DNA from 4 places in the Arthrobacter sp. SRS-W-1-2016 genome. Region 1 is predicted to be linked to each of the others. Evidence: riboswitches for the same ligand, from Rfam matches in the RefSeq annotation. Region 1 holds a riboswitch; each other region holds the start of a gene.

Evidence for each region. Region 1 has a riboswitch for thiamine pyrophosphate ahead of thiC (phosphomethylpyrimidine synthase ThiC). Riboswitches for the same ligand answer to the same signal wherever they lie in the genome.
Region 2: it holds a riboswitch for thiamine pyrophosphate, as region 1 does, so the genes downstream of both, thiO (glycine oxidase ThiO) here and thiC (phosphomethylpyrimidine synthase ThiC) in region 1, are expected to answer to the same signal.
Region 3: it holds a riboswitch for thiamine pyrophosphate, as region 1 does, so the genes downstream of both, BMF89_RS12215 (ECF transporter S component) here and thiC (phosphomethylpyrimidine synthase ThiC) in region 1, are expected to answer to the same signal.
Region 4: it holds a riboswitch for thiamine pyrophosphate, as region 1 does, so the genes downstream of both, thiD (bifunctional hydroxymethylpyrimidine kinase/phosphomethylpyrimidine kinase) here and thiC (phosphomethylpyrimidine synthase ThiC) in region 1, are expected to answer to the same signal.

The regions. Positions count from the first base shown of each region.
Region 1 covers NZ_MTPV01000068.1:69,477-73,668, reverse strand. Annotated here, with positions in the region: gene BMF89_RS18955 (VOC family protein) at 1-737, opposite strand, end outside; gene BMF89_RS18950 (amidohydrolase family protein) at 815-1,909, opposite strand; TPP riboswitch at 2,003-2,110, shown strand; gene thiC (phosphomethylpyrimidine synthase ThiC) at 2,106-3,911, shown strand; gene BMF89_RS18940 (alpha/beta hydrolase) at 3,954-4,192, opposite strand, start outside.
Region 2 covers NZ_MTPV01000067.1:18,737-22,928, forward strand. Annotated here, with positions in the region: gene BMF89_RS17345 (RNB domain-containing ribonuclease) at 179-1,693, opposite strand; gene thiE (thiamine phosphate synthase) at 1,731-2,420, opposite strand; TPP riboswitch at 2,447-2,566, shown strand; gene thiO (glycine oxidase ThiO) at 2,558-3,862, shown strand; gene thiS (sulfur carrier protein ThiS) at 3,859-4,095, shown strand; gene BMF89_RS17365 (thiazole synthase) at 4,099-4,192, shown strand, end outside.
Region 3 covers NZ_MTPV01000049.1:53,347-57,538, forward strand. Annotated here, with positions in the region: gene BMF89_RS12205 (DUF4235 domain-containing protein) at 119-379, opposite strand; gene BMF89_RS12210 (NUDIX domain-containing protein) at 431-1,153, opposite strand; TPP riboswitch at 1,348-1,484, shown strand; gene BMF89_RS12215 (ECF transporter S component) at 1,560-2,189, shown strand; gene BMF89_RS12220 (ABC transporter ATP-binding protein) at 2,189-3,799, shown strand; gene BMF89_RS12225 (energy-coupling factor transporter transmembrane component T) at 3,796-4,192, shown strand, end outside.
Region 4 covers NZ_MTPV01000071.1:63,032-67,223, reverse strand. Annotated here, with positions in the region: gene thiD (bifunctional hydroxymethylpyrimidine kinase/phosphomethylpyrimidine kinase) at 76-1,596, opposite strand; TPP riboswitch at 1,588-1,684, opposite strand; gene BMF89_RS19400 (Rne/Rng family ribonuclease) at 1,831-4,192, opposite strand, start outside.

The DNA.
Region 1 (4,192 bases):
ATGACCACCTCGCCGAGACCGAGCGTGTCCTTGCGCGGGCCCGCACCGCGGCTGTTCCAGACGTTCATGGCCATGTGGTGGTGGTAGCCCCCGGCGGAGACGAACAGTGCCTGCCCGTGCCAGCCGGCCGTCTGCTCGAAGCCCAAGGTGTCGACGTAGAAGTCATGGGCGGTCTTGACGTCCCCCACTTGGAGGTGGACATGCCCGACGCCGGCGCCCGCCTCGTGCTGGCCGGCCACCGCCGTTTCGCTCAGGTACTGCTGGAGGTAGCGCTGCGGCGGGAGCGGCAGGCTGTCCATGACGACCGAACCGCCGTTCCACTCCCAGCCTTCGCGGGGCTTGTCGTAGTAGAGCTCGATTCCGTTGCCCTCGGGGTCGGTGAAGTAGAAGGCCTCGCTGACCAGGTGGTCGGCGCTGCCGACAAAGGCGTGGGGCTCGTACTGCGCTGCGGAGGCAACAGTTGCGGCGAGCGAGGACTGGTCCGCGAAGAGCAGAGCCGTGTGGAAGAGTCCGGCCTCTCCGCGGCCCGGGATCTGGAGACCGGAGGCGGGAGCGAGGTGCACCAACGGCTTGCCGAGCCGGCCGAAGTAGAGTCCGCCGTCTTGCTCGGCGACGATGTCCAGGCCGAGCGCCCTTTGGTAGTAGTCGCCCATGAGCTTCATGTCCCCCACTTTGAGCATGACGGTGCCCATGGTGAGTTCGGCAGGAAGGAGATCCTGGCTGGATGTGATGGTCATGTGCAACTCCCGGCTTTTGTGGCGCCGCCCTTCGGCAACCTCTATACATCTAAATTACTTGAAGCTTCAATTTATTCCTAATGCCCGGCACTTCCGAAAAGGCGTCCCCGCAACACGGTGCATTGCGGCTTCAGCACCGCCTCAAGGGACGCGCGGGGATCGTTTGCGTAGAGCACGACGTCGGCACTGGCGCCTTCGCTGATGCCGTCGGCACCCAGCCACTCGCGGGCGGACCAGCAGGCCGCGTCGAGCGCGGCGGCCGGCGGCAGGCCCGCCTGGTGCAGTTCCAGGATCTCCTCGCCGATCCGGCCGTGCTTGATGACGCTGCCGGCGTCGGTTCCGGCATATACCCGCACTCCGGCGTCGAACGCCTCGAGGACCCGCTCATGCCGACGCTCCCAGAGCGCGATCATGTGGGCGGCGTAACGGGGGAACTTCGCTTCCGCCTGCTTCGCGATGTCCGGGAACGTCGCAATGTTGATGAGGGTGGGGACGATCGGTACGCCTTGGTCCAGCAGCCGGGGAATATGGTGCGGGAGGAGACCAGTCGCGTGCTCGATGCAGTCGATGCCGGCGTCGAGCATGTCGTCGATCGTCCCTTCGGCGAAGCAATGGGCGGTCACCCGGGCCCCCTCGTCGTGCGCCGCCGCGACGGCGTCCTTGACGATGGCCGCCGGAAAGGACGGGCCGAGATCCCCGGCGGAGCGGTCGATCCAGTCCCCGACGATCTTGACCCAGCCGTCTCCGGACCGTGCCTGCTTGCGCACCGCCTCCACCAGATCCTCCGGTTCGACTTCCTCGGCCAGGCCGGGAATGTACCGCCGTCGCCTCGCGATGTGCCTGCCTGCCCGGATGATCCTCGGCATGTCCGTCCGGCGCTGCAGCCAGCGCGTGTCGCTCGCGGAACCGGCGTCGCGGATCAAGAGTGTCCCGGCATTCCGGTCCGCCGTCGCCTGCAAGCGGGCAGTCTCCTCGTCGACGGCTCCGCCCTTGCCCAAGCCAACATGGCAATGCGCGTCGACCAAGCCGGGCAGCACCCATCCGTCCAGCACGACGTCCGGCTTCGCGAGGGGTCGGACAAAGGTCAGCCGTCCGTCGACCGACCAGAGGCCGCGCAGATCCTCTTCCGGCCCGGTGAGGACGGCGCCGCTGAATTCGATGATTTCCGCCATGAATCCACCCTAGACTCAGGCGCCGTCGCCAGGGCAGTGACGTCTGTCCTCGGTCACATCTGTCTCAAGGACTCCCGGCTGTGGTAGCTTCGTCTACGACCACACGGGGGCCCTTGCAAGGGCTGAGATCGGGCTGACGCGGCCTGCGACCGTTGAACCTGTCCGGGTAATGCCGGCGAAGGAAGTGAGTAATCCTTTGAGTACCAAAGAAACACAGCTGAGCCCTACCCAAAACGGATCGGCTCAAGAAGTGACCCAGTCCCTCAAGTCGCATTCCCTCGTGTTCCTGGAAGACACTGAGACGGGAATCCGGGTTCCGGTCACGGAAATCGCCCTGGAGCCATCCCCCAACGGCGAGGCCAACGCGCCTTTCCAGGTGTACCGCACCGCCGGGCCAGGAAGTGATCCCGTGGTTGGCCTCGAGCCGTTCCGCAGCGAGTGGATCGAAGCCCGCGGCGACACCGAGGCCTACAGCGGCCGCGAACGGAACCTGCTCGACGACGGCAAGTCGGCCGTGCGCCGCGGCGCCGCCTCCGCGGAGTGGAAGGGCGCACAGCCGGTGCCCCGCCGCGCCGTCGAGGGCAAGACCGTCACGCAGATGCATTACGCCAGACAGGGCATCGTGACGCCCGAAATGCAGTTCGTCGCGCTTCGCGAGAACTGCGATGTGGAACTGGTCCGCAGTGAAGTCGCCGCCGGCCGGGCCATCATCCCCAACAACATCAACCACCCCGAATCCGAACCGATGATCATCGGCAAGGCGTTCCTGGTGAAGATCAACGCCAACATCGGCAACTCGGCCGTCACCAGCTCCATCGCCGAAGAAGTGGACAAGTTGCAGTGGGCCACCCAATGGGGCGCCGACACCGTCATGGACCTGTCCACCGGCGACGACATCCACACCACCCGCGAATGGATCATCCGCAACTCCCCCGTGCCGATCGGCACCGTGCCGATTTACCAGGCCCTTGAGAAGGTCAATGGCGAAGCCAACAAGCTCACCTGGGAGATCTTCCGCGACACCGTCATCGAACAGTGCGAGCAGGGCGTCGACTACATGACCATCCACGCCGGCGTGTTGCTGCGCTACGTGCCGCTGACGGCGAACCGCGTGACTGGCATCGTTTCCCGCGGCGGTTCCATCATGGCGGGCTGGTGCCTGGCGCACCATGAGGAAAACTTCCTCTACACGCATTTCGACGAACTCTGCGAAATCTTTGCCAAGTACGATGTCGCGTTCTCGCTCGGCGACGGCTTGCGTCCGGGAGCGACGGCAGACGCCAACGACGCCGCGCAGTTCGCCGAGCTCGACACTCTCGCGGAGCTCACGAAGCGGGCGTGGAAGTACGACGTGCAGGTCATGGTGGAAGGCCCCGGGCACATCCCGTTCCACCTCGTCCGCGAGAACGTCGAGCGGCAGCAGGAGCTGTGCGACGGCGCACCGTTCTACACCCTCGGCCCGCTCGTGACCGACGTTGCCCCGGGCTACGACCACATCACTTCGGCCATCGGCGCCACGGAGATCGCACGCTACGGAACCGCGATGCTCTGCTACGTCACCCCGAAGGAACACCTGGGCCTGCCGAACAAGGACGACGTCAAGACCGGCGTGATCACGTACAAAATCGCCGCCCACGCCGCTGACCTTGCGAAGGGACACCCCGGCGCCCATGAACGCGACGATGCCCTGTCCAAGGCCCGCTTCGAGTTCCGCTGGCGTGACCAGTTTGCGCTGTCATTGGATCCGGTCACGGCCGAATCGTTCCACGACGAGACTCTCCCGGCGGAACCGGCCAAGACGGCGCATTTCTGCTCCATGTGCGGACCGAAATTCTGCTCCATGCGCATCAGCCAGGACATCCGCGACGAATACGGCTCGGCGGATTCCCAGGCGGCCATCGCGGAGATGTACAGCGGGATGCGCGAAAAGAGCCAGGAATTCCTGGCATCCGGCGGCAAGGTCTACTTGCCCGAGCTCGAGGTTCCCGCAGGAAAACGTTGAGTGACGTCAGGAAGCCTGAACTGATCAGGAAGCTTGGACTGATCAGGAAGCTTGCACTGATCCGGCGCGGCTGACATCCGCGATGAAGGACCGGATCATCCGGTCTCCTTCAACTGAATCATGAGGCCGGTGTCCTCCAGCCGCAACGCGGTGGAGGGCACCGGTTTCCTGCAAGTAGCCGGCGATCTCTTCGTACAGGGGCTCCCAACCACCGGTCAGGACAAGCGTGGGGACTCCCGGCACGATGTGCAGGGGCGCTTCCCACGGCGCTGCCTGGAGCC
Region 2 (4,192 bases), on a different contig from region 1:
CTATCTAAATACTGGCACTGGGGACCAGCTGGTGTATCTCAAGATCGCGTAGGGGCGGGCTTGTTGATGTCAAAAAATGAACTGAATCAACGACCGGGCATCCATTACTACTTACACAGTCTAGCGTCTGGGGACAATAAACCCCGGATCGCGGTCCCGGGCCCGCGAACGAAGTGCGCTACGGGAGGAGCTCGAAGGTGATTTGGCGGGTGGCAATGTCCGCGTGAAGCAGTTTCACGCGGACCTTCGTTCCGGACTCCATTTCGCCATCGCAACGAGCGGTGACCGCGGGCTCGGCGATCTGCACGACACCGTAGGGGCCGTGCTGGGCTCCGTTTCCGTTGCCGTTTCCGTTGTTGCCGTTGTGGCTGTTCCCGTTGCCATTTCCGTTGTTTTTGGCGGGCTTCGATCCGGAAATCACCACGGCGTCGAATTCCTGTCCGATGTGGTTGACAAGGAGCGCTGCCTCCACCGTGTCCAGGGCCAGGTGCTCCATTTTCGCGGCCAGCTGGTCGGATGACGCCATGATCTCGGGCAGGCTCGGCAAAGCGTCCCGGGCCCATGCTGGTATCTCGGTTCCATTGCTGAGCGCTTCGCAGATGACCAGGACAAATCGATCGACCAGCCGGCGCAACGGAGCGGTGGTGTGGGCATAGGGTGCCCCGATGGCGGACTGCATCACGCTGTCCGGGACCTCGCCGTCGAAAGGCGTGTAGCCGGCACCACGGAAAAGCAGTCCCGCTGAATGGAGGATGGCCAGTTGCCGGGGGTCCTTGGCATCGAGGCTCCGCAGGTACTCGCCATAGCTGGTCCCCTCGGTCCAAGGTTTGCCAAGCGCCCCGGTTTGCCGTTTGAAATGGAGCAACGAACGCTCATCGGGGGCGGGCATGGTCCGTAGGATTCCCACTTTGCCGTCGAGCATCAGCTGGGCGGCTGCCATCCCGGTCATGAGCGAAATCTGGGCGTTCCAGTCCTCCACCGGCAGCGAGGGAGCTGCGACGATCCTGTAGCCCTCGCCGTCGGGCAGCTGCACGATTTCCTGCTCAGGCATGTTCAGGCTGGCTCCGCCGCGGCGGCGTTCGAGTTCCACCCGCTTGAGTCCGACCTCCTTGAGGAGATGAAGGACGGGATCGGCCGCGCCGGAATCGATCTCCGCCTGCACGCCTTTGTAGTCGAGCTTGGCGCGGCTGCGTACGCTTGCCCGACCCACAGAGACGGTGCGGAACTCCGCTTCGGCGTCGAGTTCGAAGTCCCACACGAACGCGCCGCACGTCTGGCCGGCCAACAGGCTTCCGGCGTGCTCGCTGATGATCTCGGGGTGCAGCGGTATGCGGCCGTCCGGGGCATAGTACGTTTGCCCGCGGTGGCGGGTTTCGGCGTCGAGCGCTCCTCCCGGGGGCACGAAGGAGGGCACATCGGAGATGGCGTAGAGGACCCTGTAACCATCGCCGGACCGGTCGATGAAGAGCGCCTGATCGAGATCCGTGGAAGAGGCCGGGTCGATCGTGATGAACGGAACGTCCGTGAGGTCCTGCACCGGCAGGGTGTGTCCGGAAACCGCCGCTTCGGCGTCGCGCAGCGCTTCAGCGGGATAGCCTGCAGGCAGCTCGAGTTCAGTCCGAAGCGCCGCCAGTGCTTCCGCGAGCTGATTCGACGTTTCACTGACATTCGGGGCTATCCGCTGATGTGACACGAAAGTCAGGGTAACTCCAAAATCTTTCGGCGTCTCGCTAGGCCGCCGCAGCGTCAAGGGCGGCCAGGAGTGCCTGGGCTGCCGCCGTCGGATCCTCTGCCTCGGTGATGGCGCGGACCACTACGATGCGGCTTGCACCGGCCTCCACTACCTCTTCGACGTTGCCCAGATCGATGCCCCCGATCGCGAACCAGGGGAGCACCACGCCGCCGACTGTCTCAGCGTCTGCCTGCTTCACCGCGCTGGCGGCGTACTTCACCAGATCGAGCCCGACGGCGGAGCGTCCCGGCTTGGTAGGGGTGGCCCACACCGGCCCGACGCAGAAGTAGTCCAGGCCGCTGCGGCCAGGCGACGCGGCGATGGCCGCGTCGATCTGTTCCGGCGTGTGCGTGGAGAGGCCGATGATGGTGGGGTCGTGGAGCAGCTTCCGGGCCGAGCGCAGCGGAATGTCCTTTTGGCCGATATGGAACACCGGTGCACCCGAGAGGGAAGCGACGTCCGCCCGGTCGTTGACTGCCCAGAGACGGCCGTGACGGTGCGCCACGGATTGCAGGATCTCCAGGAGTTCCAGTTCCTCGGCGGCTTCAATCGTCTTGTCACGCAGCTGGATGATGTCCACGCCGCCCTCGAATGCGGCATCGACAAATTGCTCAAAATCACCCTGTTGCTTGCGGGCGTCGGTGCAGAGGTACAGGCGGGCGGTGGTGTGGACATCGTGCTGGGTCATGGAAACAGAGTAGTTCCTCTAAACTGGGCTGGTACCGCGGGAGCCGCGGCGGCGGTCACAATCGCCGCGCGGCTGAGAGGGCTTCAGCGCCGACCGCTTGACCTGATCCGGCTAGTACCGGCGTAGGGAAGGACTCCATGGAAGAAGCAAACACCCGGAACGGGCCCCTCCACGCGGATGTCGCGGTGATCGGGGGCGGTGTCATTGGCCTCGGCATCGCGGGGGAAGCCCGCAGATCCGGCCGTTCGGTTGCCCTCATCGATCCCGCACCGGCCAGCGGCGCTACGTTCGCGGCAGCGGGAATGCTGGCGCCCGTCAGCGAATTGCACTACCAGGAAGAGGACCTCCTGGAGCTCATGCTCGAATCATCGGCGTTGTGGCCGGGCTTCGAACGCAATGTGACCGGCTCAAGCGCCGGGCGCGGCACGGGTTACCGCACGACGCCGACCCTCGCCGTCGGTGCGGACGCCGCGGACCGCCGGGCGCTCGCCGACCTTCGGGACGTCCAGCTCGCCCATGGCTTGGTGGTGGAATCCGTTCCGTTGCGCGAGGCGCGGGAGCGAGAGCCGCTCTTGAGCCCGCAGATTTCCTGTGCTTTCGATATCCCGGGCGATCACCAAGTGGATCCGCGCCGGCTCTCGGCCGCGATTCTCGCCGCCTTGGCAAACCACCAGCCCGGCGATTCGAGCTGGATCGCGGGGGCAGGGGACGGGTTTGCGGTCCACGACACTGCGGCGGGCCTCCTGTGGGAGGACGGGCGCGTCGTCGGGACGGTGCTCGGCTCGGGCGCCAACGTTCTCGCCACGGAAACAGTAGTAGCCAACGGACTTGATGCTGCCCGCTTGAACGGCCTGCCGGATGGATTGTCGCTGCCATTGCGTCCCGTGTACGGCGACATACTGCGGCTGCGCGTCCCGGAGCATCTGCAGCCCCTTGTCACCGCCACCGTCCGTGGGATGGTGCGCGGAGTGCCCGTGTATATCGTTCCCCGCGACGACGGGACCGTGGTGATCGGCGCAACGCAACGCGAAGACGGTTTGTCGGCGTCCGGGGGAGGAGCCAACCCGGTGTCAGCAGGGGGCGTGTACCAATTGCTCCGCGACGCCCAGGTACTGGTTCCGGCTGTCGCCGAACTGGAACTCCTCGAGGCGACCGCCCGTGCCCGCCCTGGCACACCGGACAACGCACCGCTGTTGGGCCGTGTCGAAGGTCGCGAAGGAACCGTGCCCGGCCTCATCGTGGCCAGCGGCTTTTTCCGGCACGGCGTGCTCCTCACCCCTGCAGCGGCGCAAATCTGCGTCGGACTCATGGATGGCACCGTCGATCCGCGGTGGAACAAATTCCGCCCGGACCGCTTCTCCCGCCCGCTGTCAGCAGCAAGGGCATCCACAGGCGGCCCATCGGCCGACACCCCACATCCCCTTCCGAAGGACCACGCATGAACATCAAATTGAACGGCGCAGACCACACACTGGGCGACGGCGCGTCCGTGACCACACTCGTCAGCCACATCACCGGACGGGTTGTTGACCCCAGCGGCCAGGCGGCCGACGGACGCAAGATCGGCGTCGCCGTCGCACGCAATTCCGAAGTGGTGCCGCGCAGCCAGTGGGCTGCCACCGCGCTCGCAGAGGGCGACGAACTCGAAATCGTGACCGCAGTACAGGGAGGCTGAACAATGACCATAGGAAGCACTCACGCAGCAAGCACCCGAACCGACGCCCTGGTAATCGATGGTGTTGAGTTCGGCTCGCGCCTCATCATGGGAACCG
Region 3 (4,192 bases), on a different contig from region 1:
CGGCTTCGGAAATGCGCCACACCGGGAGCACGCGCGACGGAGGGAGCGCCCGGGAAAGCGGCAACGCCCGCGACGCCCGGGATAGCGGGAGCGCGGGCGCTAACGACGGGCCGTCCGCTTAGACGACGTCCTGTGTCTTTTCGAAGTGCGAGATGGCGCGCTTCGTACCCCGCCCCGCTACAACCTGGATGACGGCGCTGACAGCGGCGGAAATCAGGGCGAAGGTCAGGGCGGAACGCAGGCTCGCTTCCATGTCGTCGTTGCCCTTGGGTGGCTTGTTGCCTGTGGTTTTTTCCCACAGGGCGTTGACGAGCTTGGTGCCGGCGAAGCCTGCGCCGATGCTTACGCCGGTACCGAGCAGTTTGAAGAAGAAGTTCATTCCGGGACTCCTTGCGGGAGGAAACAGGACCGTCCCCAGCCTAACCCCACTTCAGGGCAGTTCCGGAGCACCGGATGGCGGCTGGTGCCTCAGCCGGAAGAACTCCTGCAGGGCCCCCGGCTTTGGACGCACGGGAACGATGTCCCGGCTCTCCCCCAGCACCGCTTCCATCGTGCCGAGGGCGAGGAGCTCATCCAGCAGAGCCAAGGTGGGCGGCATGAGCTTGAGCGTTCCGGCGGCTTCGGCATCAAGGATTGCGCGGACCGGCATCCACAGGGAGGATGACGCTTCCGTGGTCTGGTGCCTTGGCTCGGCACCGGAAACCGGGCAGGCCAGGTAGAAGTAGGTGTCGAAGCGCTTGGGCTGGTCTGCCGGGGTGACCCAGTTGGCCCACGGACGGAGGGTGGCGGCGTCGAGCTTCACCCCGGCCTCTTCGAAAACCTCGCGCTGTGCGGCCGCCAGTACGCGGCCGGCGTTGAAGCGGGCGGAAGAGGGCTCGACGGCGATGCTGCTCCGGTGCCACGCGGCGGCGTGCCGCTCCACGACGTCGTCCGCGAAGTCCCAGCCGGAGCTGTCCGCATGGTCCACCCGCCCGCCGGGGAAAACGACCATTCCCGCGGCAAAGTCCATCGTGGTCACCCGGTGCTGGACGAACACTTCCAAAGCGCACGCCGCATCTTGAGAGCCCTCCGGAACCGCGGCGTCGCGGACCAGGATCACGCTCGCGGCGAGTCTCGGTTCGGCCGTGCTGTTCGCTTCGTCAATCCCTGCCAAGACCGCTCCTTTGCCTGCGCTTCTGCGTCACATTCTGCTGGATCATTCTCCCAGTTTCCGCGGCCGCCCGCGTCATTCCGGGCCGGACTGCGCCCAACCCGCGAGTGATCCAGCAGAATCCGTCGATTCGCGTTCCGGCACAGCGCCCGCAACCGAGTCAAGGTGTAAACTGAACCACGCCCAAAAGGGCGGATTGATAACGACAGGGGAGCGCCGCCGTCGGGCTCGCAGCAATGCGGTACGGAGGACGGGCGCTGAGAGTGCGGACAGCCGCAGACCCTCGAACCTGATCCGGCTAGTACCGGCGCAAGGGAGTCGAGTTCTCATAGTGTCCGGAACCGGCACGGCGGAAGCCGCCCGCAGGAAACCGGAAACACTTTCCCCTCCTGTTCCTCAGGAGGACAAAATGACTGGTATTTCTGCAAGGCCGGGCCTCACCAAGCCTGCCTACAATTGGCGCGTCGTGGACATTGTCGTGGCGGCGCTGATCTCCATCGCCGGTGGCGTGATCTTCTGGGCATGGGACCAGATGGCTCTGGTTGCCACGCCTATGTCCGCCGGCTACCCGCCCCTGAGCGGCCTGATCGCCGGCGGGTGGATGATTCCGGCAGTCTTGGGCATGCTCATCGTGCGCAAGCCCGGTGCTGCAATTTTCTGCGAGACGGTGGCTGCCACCAGTGAGCTCATCATGGGTTCGCAGTACGGCACCACGGTACTGATCTCGGGCCTGCTCCAGGGCCTTGGCGCGGAACTCATCTTCCTGGCCTTCATGTACAAGAAGTTCAACCTGCCGGTGTCACTGCTGGCCGGTGCCGGCGCGGGCCTGTTCTGCGGCCTCAACGATTCCTTCCTGCCGTGGGGCTGGAACATCGCCTTCGAACCGGTCGACAAGCTCGCGTACATCGTGTTCTGCACGATTTCCGGTGCCGTTATTGCCGGAGCTTTGTCCTGGGTCGCGACACGCGGCCTGGCCAAGACGGGTGTCCTGAGTGCGTTCGCGTCCCGCAAGGCCGCTTCGGAGCCCGTCTTTTCCTGATGCCCAGTCCTGATTCCGGCACCTCTGCAGCGGTGCGACCCGCCGCCATCTCCGCGCAAGGTTGGGGCTGGCGGCACGCCGGCCGCACCACGCAGGCCATCCATGCCCTCGACCTGGACATCCGCCCGGGCGAGCGCGTGCTCCTGCTCGGCCCCTCGGGCGCGGGCAAGTCGACGCTCCTGCATGCACTGGCCGGTGTGCTGGGCGAGGAAGGGGACGACGCCGACGAGACCGGCTCGTTGCTGGTGGACGGTGTGTCGCCGAGGGCCCAGCGGGGCCGTGCCGGACTCATGCAGCAGGACCCGGAAACCCAGGTGGTGCTTTCCCGGTTGGGCGACGACGTCGCGTTCGGTGCCGAGAACCTTTGCGTGCCCCGGGAAGAGATCTGGAAGCGCGTCGGTGAAGCGCTCGACGACGTCGGGCTGCGGAATAGTGCGAGCGGCAACTTTGCGCTCGACCACCCGACGTCGGCCCTCTCCGGCGGGCAGAAACAGCGCCTTGCGCTGGCCGGCATCTTGGCGATGCGGCCGGGCTTGATCCTGCTGGACGAGCCGACCGCCAACCTGGACCCCGCCGGCGTGCTGGAGGTCCGTGACGCCGTGGGCCGCTGCCTCGACAAGACCGGCGCCACGTTGGTGGTGGTGGAGCACAGGGTCTCCGTCTGGAAAGACCTCGTGGACCGGATCGTGGTGCTCCAGCCGGGCAGTTCCTCCTCTGCGGGGGGCTCGACGCCGGCGGTTCTCCTGGACGGCGATCCCGAGACGGTGTTGGTTCAGGCGAGGGACATGCTCATTGCTGCGGGCGTCTGGGTGCCCGGGTACGTCCCGGCCACCAGGCCACGTTCGGGTACAGCGGCCGGCTTCGAGGCGGGGAGCTCCGGGGCGTCGGGTGGGGAGTTGCTCCTCGCCTCCCGGGAGCTCGCAGTGTCCCGTGAACGGTCGCGGCGCCGGGGTTTCACGACGATCCCGCCGCTTCCCGTGCAGTCCGGTCTCGACGCCGAGGTGCTCGCCGGGCAGGCACTGACCATCACGGGCCCCAACGGCGCGGGAAAATCCACCTTCGCTTTGACCCTCGCGGGGCTGCTGGCGCCGGTGTCCGGCGCGGTGACTGCCGCCGTCGGGCTCAGCGACGGCGCCGGCACGGACCCGTTCAAGTGGAAGGCCCAGCAGTTGATCTCGCGCATCGGGACGGTCTTCCAGGAGCCGGAGCACCAGTTTGTCACCGGCCGCGTGCTCGACGAGCTCATGTTCGGCCCCAAGCACCTTGGCCACGGCGAGGAGCGGGTGGACGAATTGCTGGAGCGTCTGCGCCTTCGGCATCTGGTGGACGCCAATCCGTACACGCTCTCCGGGGGCGAAAAGCGCCGGCTGTCAGTGGCCACGGTGCTCGCCGCGCACCCCCGGGTCCTGGTGCTGGACGAGCCCACCTTTGGCCAGGACGCGAACACGTGGGCTGAGCTTGCCTCGTTCCTGTCCGAACTGCTCGATGCAGGAACCTCCGTTGTGTCGGTGACTCACGATCGGGAATTCAGCTCCGTCCTGGGTGGCACCGAGATGCGGCTCGAGCCTGTGCTCCAGGGCGGGGCCCGGCAGGAAGCAGGTGCGGCATGAGGGAAGCCTTGACCCTGCGCGGCAACAATGCCCTCCTGACACGCGCCAATCCGTTGGCCAAGTTCGTGTCGGTCTTCCTGATCACCCTGGTGCTGGCGTTGTCCATCGACCTGGTGTCGGCTTCGACGGCGCTCTTGGGCGAACTGGCGTTGTTCCCGCTCGCGGGCCTTACCGTGCGTTTGCTCTGGCAGCGTGGCTGGCCGTTGATCATCGCGGCGGTGCTGGGCGGCTGGAGCACAGCGATCCTCTCGGCTGGCAGCGGCAGGACACTGCTCGACGTCGGGATCTGGTCAATCAGCGAAGGCTCGCTCCAGCTGGGAGTCGGCTTCATGCTGCGCGGCCTTGCCATAGCGCTTCCGGCCATCCTCCTGATGAGTTGCACCGACCCCACCG
Region 4 (4,192 bases), on a different contig from region 1:
GATCCTCACGCCGACACGCTGCGGCGTCCGACGGAATGGCGCCGCCATCCCGTCCTTCCGCACCAGGAAACGGGTTCAGCCGTGCAGCCTTGGGGCATCAAAGAACGCAGTTTCATAGCGGCAGGATTCGGAGAATGCCTCCATCATGGCCGTGCGCTCGGCAGGAGAAGCGGCCCGTGCGGCCGCATCCGTGATGTCGATCGCCTTGCGGGTGGCCTCGGCGAACGCCTCGTCCGCGTATGTACGCAGCCAGTCCGCATAAGGGTGCTCGTCCGACGCTCCGGCCTGAAGGTAGCCATGGTGGAGCTGCCGTCCCACCTCGGCGTACAACCAGTAGCAGGGCAGCACGGCAGCCAACAGCACGGCATAGCTGCCCGACGCCGACGCCGCGAGCAAGTGGTCGACGTAGGCCTTGGTGACGGGGCCTTGTTTTTCGCTTACCTGCCGTCCGCTGAGCCAATTCCGATGGAGCTCGGACTCGACTTCAAGGCACATCTGCGAGCCGCGGGCCCAGAACAGCTGTTCGTTTTCGCTGGGGGCAAGGGCGCTTGCCCTGGCCAGGACCCTGGAATAGCCGTTGAGATAGATGGCATCCTGGGACAGGTAGTAGCTGAACTGCGCTTCGCCGAGGGCGCCGGTTTGCAAATGTTGGATGAAGTCCAGGCCATAAATAGCCGCAAGTTCCGATTGGGCTGCGTTCCACATCCGGACGGCGAAATCCCCTGGCTGCAGCTCTTGCTGGAGTGCGTGGAAATGATGGATCGGCCCGTTGCCCTTCCCCACTTCCAGCACCTCGGACTGGGTCAGCGCCTCCTGTAGCCAAGGCTTGACCACGCGCAGGGCAGATTCCCAATCGCCGAGCCGCGCCTTCGCCGTAGCCATCGCCGACGACAGGGAACATCCCGTGCCGTGGCTGTTGCGGGTCTCCACACGTTGGCCGGCGAATTCCACCACGTCCTGGCTCAGGACTCCCCCGGTGTTGACCAGGGCATCGGGGCAGCCCGCTCCCTGCAGGTGTCCGCCCTTCACCAGGACGGTGTTTCCGCAGGCAGCTGCCAGTCGCTTGCCCTGCTCCAGCGCCGATGCCCAGTCAGTCGCCTCAGCTTCGCCAAGCAGCATGGCCAATTCGGGAAGGTTGGGGGTGACCAGGTCGGCGAGGGGCAGCAGCTCCCGCAGCGCGGTTTCAGCGGATTCCGCGAGGAGCCGGTCGCCACTGGTGGCGATCATCACCGGATCCAGCACGACGACGGCGGGACGCGCCTCGCCGAGCCAGCGGCGGACTTCGTGGATGACCGCGGTGTCCCCGAGCATGCCGATTTTGACGGCATCGACCGTGATGTCGTCGCTGATGGCATCCAATTGCTGGCGCAGGAACTCCACGGGAGGCACATGGACGGCAGTGACTCCTCGCGTGTTTTGTACGGTGAGCGCCGTGATGACGGCCATGCCGTAGCCGCCGTTGGCCGCAATGCTTTTCAGGTCGGCTTGGATCCCGGCACCACCCGAGGGATCCGAGCCGGCGATGCTGAGGACCCTGGGGATAGGGTTCCGGGCAGCCTTGAGCGGGTAGACGGCCGATTGCGCCGAAACAGTCATGCGAGACATCCCTTCGCCGGTGCTAACCGGACAGGTTCAACGGGTTTGGTCTCAGCCGGCTTGGTGCGCGGCACCCCGTGTCGGTCCCCTAGTTTAACCCGGATCACACCCCGCCTGCTGAAATCGCCCAATGCAACCGGGGCGTGCGGGGGCCAGGTGAAACAGCGGGAAACGCAGAAGCCCCGGCCGTTTCCACGAGAGTGGAACGGCCGGGGCCTCTGCAAGGTATTGCGCCTAGAGCTGTGACTTGGGCACGCCGACTCCGAGAATGATCGGCTCCGCTGCCGGCGTCGACTTGGCCGGTGCAGCGTCCGGTGCCTTGGCCTCGTGCGCGGCCCCACCGGAGGCAGCCACAGCGACCTCGTGGTGCTCGACGTTGGTGGCGTTGGCGGCACCCTGGGCACGGCTGGCACTGCGGTTGCGGCGGCCTCGGCGTCCACGCGAACCCGAGTCCGGGGATTCACCGCTTGCAACGCCCGCGCGGGCCTCTGCGGGGGTTCCCTGGGGTTCCGCGGCTGCCGGGGTGGTGCCGGGCGCCTCCCCGAGTCCCGCGAACGCCTGAGCCAACAGATCCAGGCTCATGGCAGGGGCGCCGCTCGCTGGCTCTTCCTCGTGGTGGACGAAGGGCAGGGCCACTTCCTCGCCGCCGAACCGCAGCACAGGCTTCGAACGTTCCTCGCCACCCGATGCAGCGGCAGGAGCCGGGGCGGCCGGGGTTGCGGGAGTTGCTTCGGCTACGTGCCCGTCAGCGAGCAATTCCGCCGCGTGGTGGAGCTCGTCGTCGTGCAGGTGGGCAGCGTGTGCTGCCGCCGCGATGGTGGCAAGGGCGGCGCGGGTGGCTGCCTGCCGGTTCGGATCGGTGGATTCGACCGTGTGGACCGGCACCGGAGGTGTGACCGGGAGTTCGGCAGTTCCCTGGCCCGCGCCCCTGCCGCGGCGGCGCTTGCGCTGCTCCGGGCGGACGGCCGGCTGTGACTCAGTGCGTGGGTGGTGGTGTTCAGCTGCCACCACGTTGGCCCGACGGTGCTCGACAGGCTCGTCGTGCGTGACGATTCCGCGCCCTGCGCACGTCTCGCACTGCTCGCCGAAGACCTCAAGCAGGCCGGTGCCCATGCGCTTGCGGGTCATCTGGACCAAGCCAAGCGACGTCACTTCGGCGACCTGGTGCTTGGTTCGGTCCCGGCCGAGGCACTCGACGAGGCGACGCAATACGAGGTCACGGTTGGATTCAAGGACCATGTCAATGAAGTCGATGACGATGATTCCGCCGATGTCGCGCAAGCGCAGCTGGCGCACCACTTCCTCGGCAGCCTCAAGGTTGTTCTTGGTGACGGTTTCCTCGAGGTTGCCACCGCTGCCGGTGAACTTCCCGGTGTTGACGTCCACAACCGTCATGGCCTCGGTGCGGTCGATCACGAGCGAACCACCGGAGGGCAGGAAGACCTTGCGTTCCAGCGCCTTGTGGATCTGCTCGTCCACGCGCCATGCCGAGAAAATGTCCTGGTCCGAGGTCCACTTCTCAAGGCGTCCCACCAGATCCGGCGCCACGTACGTGACATAGGCCTCGATGGTGTCCCAGGCTTCGTCGCCGGAGACGATCAGCTTGGAGAAGTCCTCGTTGAAGACGTCGCGGACAACCTTGATGGTGAGGTCCGGTTCGCCGTACAGGAGCTCCGGGGCCAGGATCTTGGTGGACGTGGACTGGCTTTCGATGCCTTCCCACTGGGCCCGCAAGCGGTTGATATCGTGCGTCAGCTCTTCCTCGGATGCACCCTCGGCGGCCGTGCGGACAATGACGCCCGCGTTCTCCGGGAGGCGATCTTTGAGGATCTTCTTCAGGCGGTTGCGCTCGACGTCGGGCAGCTTGCGGGAAATTCCCGTCATTGACCCGCCCGGCACGTACACGAGGTAGCGGCCGGGAAGCGAAATCTGGCTCGTCAGGCGCGCGCCCTTGTGGCCCACGGGGTCCTTGGTCACCTGGACCAGCACGGAATCGCCTGACTTCAGCGCGTTTTCAATGCGGCGCGGTTTGCCTTCCAGGGTGACGGCATCCCAGTTGACTTCGCCGGCGTAGAGCACTGCGTTGCGGCCGCGTCCGATGTCGACGAATGCCGCTTCCATCGACGGCAGCACGTTCTGGACCTTGCCCAGGTAAACGTTGCCGATGAGGGAGTCCTGTTGTGTCTTCGACACGAAGTGCTCCGCGAGCACGCCGTCTTCGAGGACACCAATCTGGATCCTGTCGTCGCGCTGGCGAACGATCATCTGGCGGTCGACGGACTCACGGCGGGCCAGGAATTCGGCCTCGGTGATGACCTGGCGGCGGCGGCCGGTCTCGCGGGACTCGCGGCGGCGCTGCTTCTTGGCTTCAAGGCGAGTGGAGCCCTTGACGCTCGTGACGCGGTCCGAGCTGCTGGTGGACTCAACATGCGGGCGCGGAGCGCGGACACGGGTGACCGTGTTGGGGGGATCGTCGTCTCCGCCACCTGTCAGTTCCAGGTCCTGATCGCCACGGCGACGGCGCCGGCGACGGCGGGAAGTCACGCCTTCTTCGAGGACATCGTCGGTACCGGCTTCTGCCTCGTCCTCGGATTCC